DNA from 2 places in the Shewanella woodyi ATCC 51908 genome. Region 2 is predicted to be linked to the other one. Evidence: predicted binding sites of a transcription regulator. Region 2 holds the regulator's gene; the other holds the start of a gene.
The links. The regulator MetJ, encoded in region 2, represses methionine synthesis genes. The targets are predictions, from matches to a motif close to TAGACGTCTAGACGTCTA.
Positions count from the first base shown of each region.

Region 1: the regulator MetJ is predicted to act here: its motif matches at 1,800-1,817, upstream of metH (methionine synthase).

Region 1 is NC_010506.1:4,957,276-4,961,668, reverse strand. Features, by position in the region: gene metH (methionine synthase) at 1-1,653, opposite strand, end outside; gene SWOO_RS20965 (histidine phosphatase family protein) at 1,910-2,647, shown strand; cobalamin riboswitch at 2,798-2,999, shown strand; gene SWOO_RS20960 (ABC transporter ATP-binding protein) at 3,164-4,003, shown strand; gene SWOO_RS20955 (FecCD family ABC transporter permease) at 3,987-4,393, shown strand, end outside.
Region 2 is NC_010506.1:864,201-868,593, forward strand. Features, by position in the region: gene SWOO_RS03190 (conjugal transfer protein TraF) at 319-1,512, shown strand; gene SWOO_RS03195 (sulfite exporter TauE/SafE family protein) at 1,726-2,460, opposite strand; gene metJ (met regulon transcriptional regulator MetJ) at 2,572-2,886, opposite strand; gene metB (cystathionine gamma-synthase) at 3,119-4,285, shown strand; gene SWOO_RS03210 (bifunctional aspartate kinase/homoserine dehydrogenase II) at 4,307-4,393, shown strand, end outside.

The DNA of each region.
Region 1 (4,393 bases), 1.8 Mb from region 2:
GTAGTTATCATGCTCCTCGATACCGGTGGCGATGGCGAAGATGTTGGGGTCAAAGATAATATCTTCTGGTGGGAAGCCAACCTTGTCGACTAAGACGTTATAGGCGCGAGTACAGATCTCGACTTTGCGCGCCTCGGTGTCCGCTTGGCCTGTTTCATCGAAGGCCATGATAATGGCAGCAGCGCCATATCGTTTAACCAGTTTGGCTTGCTCAATAAACTTCTCTTCGCCCTCTTTTAGGGAGATGGAGTTAACGATCCCTTTGCCTTGAATGCATTTAAGACCGGCTTCGATCACCTCCCATTTGGAGGAGTCGATCATAATCGGTACGCGAGAGATATCTGGCTCTGAAGCGATAAGATTGAGGAATTTGTGCATCACCTCGACGCCGTCGAGCATCCCCTCATCCATATTGATATCGATGATCTGAGCGCCGTTTTCCACTTGATCGCGGGCGACACTCAGTGCTTCTTCATATTCGCCAGTTTTAATCAGGCGCAGAAACTTGGCAGAGCCAGTGACGTTGGTACGCTCACCTACGTTTAGGAAGAGTGAGTTCTCATCTATGGTCAGAGGCTCAAGGCCTGAGAGACGACAAGCCACTGGAATATCAGGCAGTTTACGCGCCGGGTGCTTAATCACAGCTTCACGAATGACGCGGATGTGATCGGGTGTAGTACCACAACAGCCACCGATAATATTGAGGAAGCCCTCCTCGGCCCACTCGCCAATGATATCGGCCATCTGTTTGGGGGTTTCATCATAACCACCAAACTCATTTGGCAGCCCCGCATTGGGGTGCGCCGAGACGAAACACTCAGAAATTTTTGATAACTCTTCTACATATGGACGCAGCTCTTTTGGTCCTAATGCACAGTTAAGGCCGATAGAGAGTGGCTTAACGTGACGTAATGAGTTGTAGAAGGCTTCGGTGGTTTGTCCGGTAAGGGTACGGCCTGAGGCATCGGTTATGGTGCCTGAGATCATGATAGGCAAACGGAAATCTTGCTCATCAAATACGGTTTCAATAGCAAACAGTGCCGCTTTGGCGTTGAGCGTATCGAAGATGGTTTCCACCATGAGGATATCGGCGCCGCCTTGGACTAATGCATTGATAGACTCAATATAGGCTTCGACTAATTCATCGAAGCTAACATTACGGTAGCCAGGGTCGTTGACATCGGGACTGATTGAACAGGTTCGGTTGGTTGGTCCGAGAACACCCGCCACATAACAGCTTCGGCCAGTCTCTTGTTCGACTTCATCGGCAGCGGCGCGGGCTAAGCGAGCACCCTCAAGGTTGATCGAGGCCGAATGCTCCTGCATGTCGTAATCGGCCATGGCGATACGAGTCGCGTTGAAGGTGTTGGTCTCGATAATATCGGCACCAGCCAGTAGGTAATCTTTATGGATCTGTTTAATCGCATCTGGCTGGGTGAGCACCAACATGTCGTTGTTGCCCTTAACATCGCAATGCCACTCCTTAAACTGCTCACCACGAAAGGCATCCTCTTCGAATTTGCAGTCTTGGATCATGGTGCCCATGGCGCCATCTAGGATAAGGATCCCATCGCTCAGTTGCTGCTTTAGCTGCTGCTCGAGTTGTTGGCCTTTCGCTTTTATGTTTTTGGTTCTTAGGGTTCCAGTGGTCATAAATTCTACCTGTTTTAACGACTTAATTGCTCAGGCTCAAGCGTGTGCCTATATTATAAATCTATACTTTCAGATGTTTACTCTGTTTTTATACCAATTTTAGTTAGTTTGGTATGCGGTTTTATCTGAACTTTATTTTGGATGTTTATACGTATAGACGTCCATAATAAACCAGAGTCTAGTGATAGTCGAGTATCCATCCTATACCGATTAGAATTGCTTGACTAAGAGGGGATAGATTGCAAACTTAGGCAGTGTGGATATTGAAGGTGTGGATATTGAAGGTGTGGATATTGAAGGTGTGGATATTGAAGGTGTGGAAGGAAGAGAATGTCGGAGGCGATGGATGGAAGAAAGTGAAACGCAAGATTGGAGCAATGGTAAAACGACCAGCCTTTACCTGATGCGTCATGGTGAATGCGAAGGTGGTGATATATTACGAGGCCAAACCGATGTGGCCTTGAGTCAACTTGGCAAGGAGCAGATGCAGCAAGAATTAGCTGGGTTAGATATTGAGTTTGAGCAGGTGATCTGCTCTCCACTGCGCCGCTGTAGCGAATTTGCTTTAAGCCTCTACCTTGAAAAGGGGATCCCGCTGAAGATGGAGGATGGGCTCAAAGAGATAGACTTTGGTGACTGGGACGGCGAGACACTAGAAACACTGTTTCAGCAGAGCTCAAGTGTGTTGGATATGTACTGGAAGAACCCTTGGGCATTTACGCCACCTAATGGCGAGACGATGCAGGAGTTTGAGGCCAGAGTAAATCAGGGGTGGGAGAGGATAATAAGCCAGTACAGCGGGCAGACCTTGCTACTGGTGACCCATGGTGGTGTGATCCGCCATCTAATGTCTAAGGCATTAGGTGCGACAGGAGTCGCAGGCTTTTACACCCAGCTTGCACTGGATTATGCCTGCGTGGTGAAGATCACCGTTTACAGCTCAGCTCAAGGGGAGCTATTCACTAAACTGCATTGGGGTGCTAATGGCAATTGAATTAACTATAAGACTCGAAAATTCAATCGCTACGGTTTTACTCAGCTATTAAACACGGCATAATAGCGCCATCTAGGATCTGTTTAACTTGGCTGCTGATAGAGTGAATGCCCAGAGGCAGATCCGCAAAGTGAGGTGTTGAGAGCGAGCAAGTGCTGAGTACAACAAAGCGCTTGAAAGTGAACTCAACCTTAAAAGGGAATTGGGGAGTAGCATTTAGCTATTAATGGCCCAAACTGTACCCGCAACTGTATGTGTTTTAAAGAGGTCGTTAGGATCTAACCTAGGACCTAGGACATGAGTACCTCTTTAAACCATGAGTCAGGATACCTGCCTAACTTTGTCGCTAAAAAACTCGAGCGGGTAACTCGAGGGGGCGTTTCAAATGCTGTTTTTTCACTGCACCAATTGGCAGTGCCACGTCATCATCAATAAGTTAAGCCAGTTCGGGTTCCTTCGTATCTCGATGTTTATCATGCCTGAAATTTGCCGCACAAGATGCACATGGGGCGTTAAGTGATAGAGCGAATTGTTCAAGAGACTGAAATACTTAAGGTCGATAACTTAAGCTGGCATGCCGATGAGCGTGAGATCTTATCCGGTATCCACTTCTGCCTAACAAAAGGGGAGATGTTAGGGATCATTGGTCCCAATGGTGCCGGTAAATCCAGCCTGCTGCGCTGTCTCTACCGATATATCAAACCAAGCTCAGGCGCAATTACCCTTTTTGGTGACGAGATAGCAACGCTATCAGCAAAGGAGTTTGCTAAGCGAGTAGCGGTTGTACTCCAGGACACGCCACACCATTTTGACCTGACCACAGCGCAGCTGGTGGCTATTGGGTTAACTCCCCATAAGGGGCCTTTTGAGATAACCACAGCTAAAGACAGAGAGGTTATCAATGATGCGCTAGCAAAAGTGGGGTTGACCCATAAAGCTGGGCAAGCTTATGAGCACCTTTCCGGTGGTGAAAAGCAGCGTGCCTTGATTGCCCGGGCGATAGTGCAACGACCTAAACTGCTGATTTTAGATGAGCCTACCAATCATCTAGATATTCGTTATCAGATACAGATCTTAGAGCTGCTTCGAAGCCTTAATATTTCAGTTATCACCTCTATTCATGATCTAAATCTTGCCAGTGCCCTGTGTGATCAGTTGCTGTTATTAGATGGAGGAAAGTGTATCTCCCATGGCGCACCTGTAGAGGTGTTAACTGAGCAGCGAATTGGGGACGTGTTCGGTGTCTGCTGTAAAGTCGAGCCGCATCCTCAACATGCCAATCCTCAGATCAGCTATTTTTATGGCTACTCCTCAATTAAAGAGAAGCAAGGGAGGCAAGATGACAGTGGCAGTTAAGTCTGGCCTACATCAGGTTTGGGTCAACCTCTCGCTCTTGATTATCTCGCTTGTCTCCTTAGTGGCTGCTGCGAGTTTTGGCGCTGCGGATCTCTCCTTTGTCGACGTGTTGAGTGTACTAGAACATAAAGCTTTTGGTTCGGGAGTCTCAGAGGGAGCTGGCATTGCCGAGCGGATCATTATCGAACTCAGGTTTCCGCGGATTTTACTGGCTTTTACCGCGGGAGCGGGACTCTCTATTGCTGGTAGTGTGTTACAAACCGTGACCCGTAACCCGTTAGCGGACCCCTATCTGTTTGGGATCTCCTCGGGTGCTTCCTTTGGTGCAGTGGTGGTGCTGACGCTGTTCTCTAGCTCAGGGCTGTTCGAGCGTTACGAGTGGTTAAGTTT
Region 2 (4,393 bases):
CCCTTCTTAATCAAATTACCTAGTTATCCACAAACCTATATCTTTTTGTTCTATTTACTTCTTTGCTAATTGAAACTTTAAAATTAATAGATATCAATTGGTTATTTTTAGCCAAAAGAGAGTGCAAAACCTTTGTTAGAGATTGAGATATTTATTTGTTATTTCTGTTTGTTTTTTGAGCGCTCATCACACACAATTCCGATTGTTGAACTATCTTTAAATTCCACTGTTTTTTGTCTTTGGTTCCCATTGAATCACGCTTAATTTCCAAGGCACAACTTCAGTGAATAATGATAAGTAAAGATAAGGGATGAATGGATGAAAAAGCTAAAATATGCAGTGTACTTCGCTTTGTTATTACCTTTCACCACCATGGCTGGTCAGCAATATTATGAGGCCCGTAGTGACGCTATGGGAGGCACGGGTGTGGCGTCATCTAACCGCGAGGGTGCAGCCTTTATTAATCCAGCTCTTCTAGCACTGCAAACGCCACAGTTTAATGATTTCTCCCTACTTTTACCGGTACTTGGCGCCGATGGTGCAGATAAAGATCAGATGATTGATAAGTTTGATGCGTTAGAGGAGTCCTATGATGGATTAGAGGCTGCGATTAACGCTTCGAATGCCGCTGCTATCGATCGATTTCGCACAGATCTGATTAACGATCTAGAGTCGCTAAAAGATAACACTGCTTATGTCAGTGCTGGCGTTGGTTTTTCGCTGGTGATCCCTAACGATAAGATGCCAATGGCGGTCTTCTATAAAAGTTATATCGATGCCATTGGTGTTACTGCCATTGAACAATCAGATATCGATGCTCTAACTGTGATAGATCCTAATAATCCTCCAGAAGTGTCTGATCTTGATTCTCAAGGGGCTGTTGTTGCGGGGGCCGTTTCGGATTTAGGTGTGGCAATTAGTTTTCCACTCTCAATCGTTAATATGCCGATATCGGTTGGGGTATCCCCTAAGTTTCAGCGCATCGATACCTATAACTATGTGGTAAGCGCAAATAACTTCGAGTCCAGTGATTTTAATGACTCCAAATATCGTAACGATGAGTCCACGTTCAATCTGGATATTGGGGTGGCGATGCAGCCCATTGAGGGGCTGGTTGTCGGCTTATCTGGGCGTAACTTAATCAGTCAAGATGTGGATACGGTTGAGGCTCAAGGACGTAAGTTTACCTATCAGGTTGAGCCCCTATTTACCGCTGGAATCGCCTATGACTGGGAGAGTCTGACATTAACATCTGATATCGATTTAAATACCCATAAACGTTTCGATGAGATAGAGGGAACTCAGTATTGGCGATTAGGTGGTGAAGTGAGGGCTCTGGACTGGTTAGCGCTGCGCATGGGCTATCGACACGATATGAAGGACAATACTTCCAATATCTACTCATTAGGCACTGGCTTCTCTATTGGGCAGACATTTTACTTAGATTTTACCGGTATGATGGGTAGCGATGATGCTATTGGTGGTGTGCTGCAAACCTCATATCATTTTTAGCGGCTAAGAAGGGCGTTTGCAGGGCCATTTAGAGATAGCTTAGTTGCGAGAGTGAACGAGTTTCCTTTGAGTGTGCCAACAAGTTGGCTGCGAGTACAAGCAATACGTCGTAGGTTTGTGTCACTTCTCTTTCTCGAAGAGCGAAGGTCACTCTTGAAGTATCGCTGATACGCACTAGCAGTGACAAAGTCACGCTCTCGGAGCATCTCGTTTTTACAGCTCAATTAACGATTTTATCGTCAACACTAATGCGCTGATAGAGCAAAGTACCAAGGTCATGCTGCGTGTTTTATTTTTATCTACTCTCCCGACCAACCTGCCAGCCACTAAGTAGCCTAATATCACCGAAGGAAGCAGTAGCAGTGATAACCAAAGCTGTTTTAACTCTAGTAATCCTGTCACGGCTAAGATGGCTAAGGCTATGGTGGAGCTGAAGATAAAGAAAGCTGAGAGCGCTGCTCTGAATTGGTTGGCATCTTTACCTGAGAGTAAGATGGCTAATGGTGGGCCACCAATGGCCGCTATATTACCAAATACACCAGATATGACCCCTGCTGCAAATAGATTCTTGCGATTCACGACTAAATTAAACTTCATTAGGCTTAAGATCACGGCTGCGGCTACGATCCCAGCGATGGCGAGTCCCAGTATCGGTTGAGGAGCAAATATGAGTAAAGCAGCACCTAAAAAGCCACCAGGAATACGACCAAGTAGTGCGTATTGCAGGCCGTTAAACTCCAAAGCACCACGTTCTCTAAAGAGGGTCAGTAACGAGATAGTAAACCCCATGATGATCACGGGAGCTGGAACGAGATCAGGGTCAACAATGTAGAGCAGTGGCGAGGCCACAACAGCAAGACCAAAGCCAATTAAGCTTTGAGTCAGTGCACCAAAGAAGATGATGATAGATGCCAGTAGCAAGGTGGTAGGTGCGATTAACTCAAACACATTGAATGTCCATTAGCCGAGCACAATATTGAAAATTAATATAAAAAGAACAAAGTAAAACAAACAGGGACCGCATTGCGGTCCCTGAGGTGAGTATATATTTATAAAAGCTTACTCGACATCTTCCCACTCAATCCCCATCTCATCCATTAAGCGTTTTACTTCCGCTGGGATGCTGTCAGGCTTATCTTTTGAAAGATCTTCATCGTTAGGCAGTGGCTGGCCAGTGTAAGCATGCAAAAAAGCTTCACATAGCAGCTCACTATTGGTGGCGTGACGAAGGTTGTTGACCTGACGACGTGTGCGTTCATCAGTCAGTACCTTAAGTACTTTCAAAGGAATGGAAACAGTAATTTTCTTTACCTGTTCATTCTTTTTGCCGTGTTCAGCATAGGGGCTGATGTAATCGCCATTCCACTCAGTCATTGACTCACCTGTAAATTCAAAATTCGGGGCAGATTTTAACCCTTTAATTTGTACAGTCAAATTATTGCCTCTTATTTCCATTAAATGCAAATAGATTTCCATATGTTCGGACGTCTAAACGTCTAATTGGTTGACGAAGAGGTAACTCTTAGGTACATTTAGACGTCCAGACATCTCTTTGTTCTAATCGATATGAAGTATGATGTGCAGTAGTCAGTATTAGGAGCAGTAGATGACCGAACGTAAGTTAGCCACGATTGCCGTGCGTCAGGGGATTGAGTCCGATACCCAACATGGTGCCGTAGTACCGCCGATCTATCTTTCCACTAATTACTCCTTCGATGGGCATAAAAACCCAAGAGATTTTGATTACAGTCGCTCAGGTAATCCAACTCGCTCAATTCTTGGCGATGCCATTGCAGGCCTTGAGAAAGGAGCCACTGGCGTCGTAACCTGTACGGGAATGGCAGCCATCACTTTGGTCACTAGCTTGTTAGGTCCAGACGATCTGCTTGTAGTACCTCACGATTGTTATGGTGGTAGCTACAGATTATTCACTAATTTGGCTAAAAAGGGTCAATTTAAGCTGGCGGTGGTTGATCAAACTGACAGTCAGGCTTTAAGTGAGGCGATAGCACTAAAACCTAAGATGGTTTGGCTTGAGACGCCATCGAATCCACTGTTAAGGGTGGTTGATATCGAGGCGATTGCGCAAGCAAGTCACGAGGTTGAAGCACTTGTGGTCGTCGATAACACTTTCCTCTCTCCCATTTTACAGCAGCCACTTCTTCTAGGGGCTGATATCGTGATCCACTCAACGACTAAATATATTAATGGCCATAGTGATGTTGTAGGTGGCGCTGTAGTGGCGAAAGATCCAGAACTTGGTGAGTTGCTGCATTGGTGGTCAAACACCTTAGGGCTGACAGGTTCGGCGTTTGACAGCTATCTGGCTCTACGTGGTCTTCGAACCTTGCCTATCCGTATTAAAGAGCATCAAGCTAATGCTGAGCGAGTGCTAGAGGTGCTGACAAACAGTAGCGCCGTCGACAAGGTGTATTATCCTGGGCTTAAAGATCATCCCGGTCACGAGATTGCCGCTAAGCAGCAAAAAGGCTTTGGCGCTATGCTCAGTTTCGAGTTAAAAGGCGGAGAGGCCGAGTTAGTTGCCTTTTTAGCGCAACTTTCTGTGTTTTCTGTCGCAGAAAGTTTAGGTGGGGTAGAGAGTTTAGTCGCGGTTCCTGCGACAATGACCCATAGAGCGATGGAGCCAGAGGCACGAGCCGAGGCAGGGGTTAAAGAGACCCTTATTCGCCTCTCTGTCGGTATTGAAGATGCTGATGATTTAGTTGCAGATATTCAAGCTGGGCTTACTGCTGCATCTGCAGCCAGCTGTTAATTGGTTTAGTAGGAGTTAGAGATGGCGCGTGGTCATTTACATAAATTTGGTGGTTCTAGTCTGGCTGATGCTGATTGTTACCGCCGCGTGGCTCATATCCTTCTCACT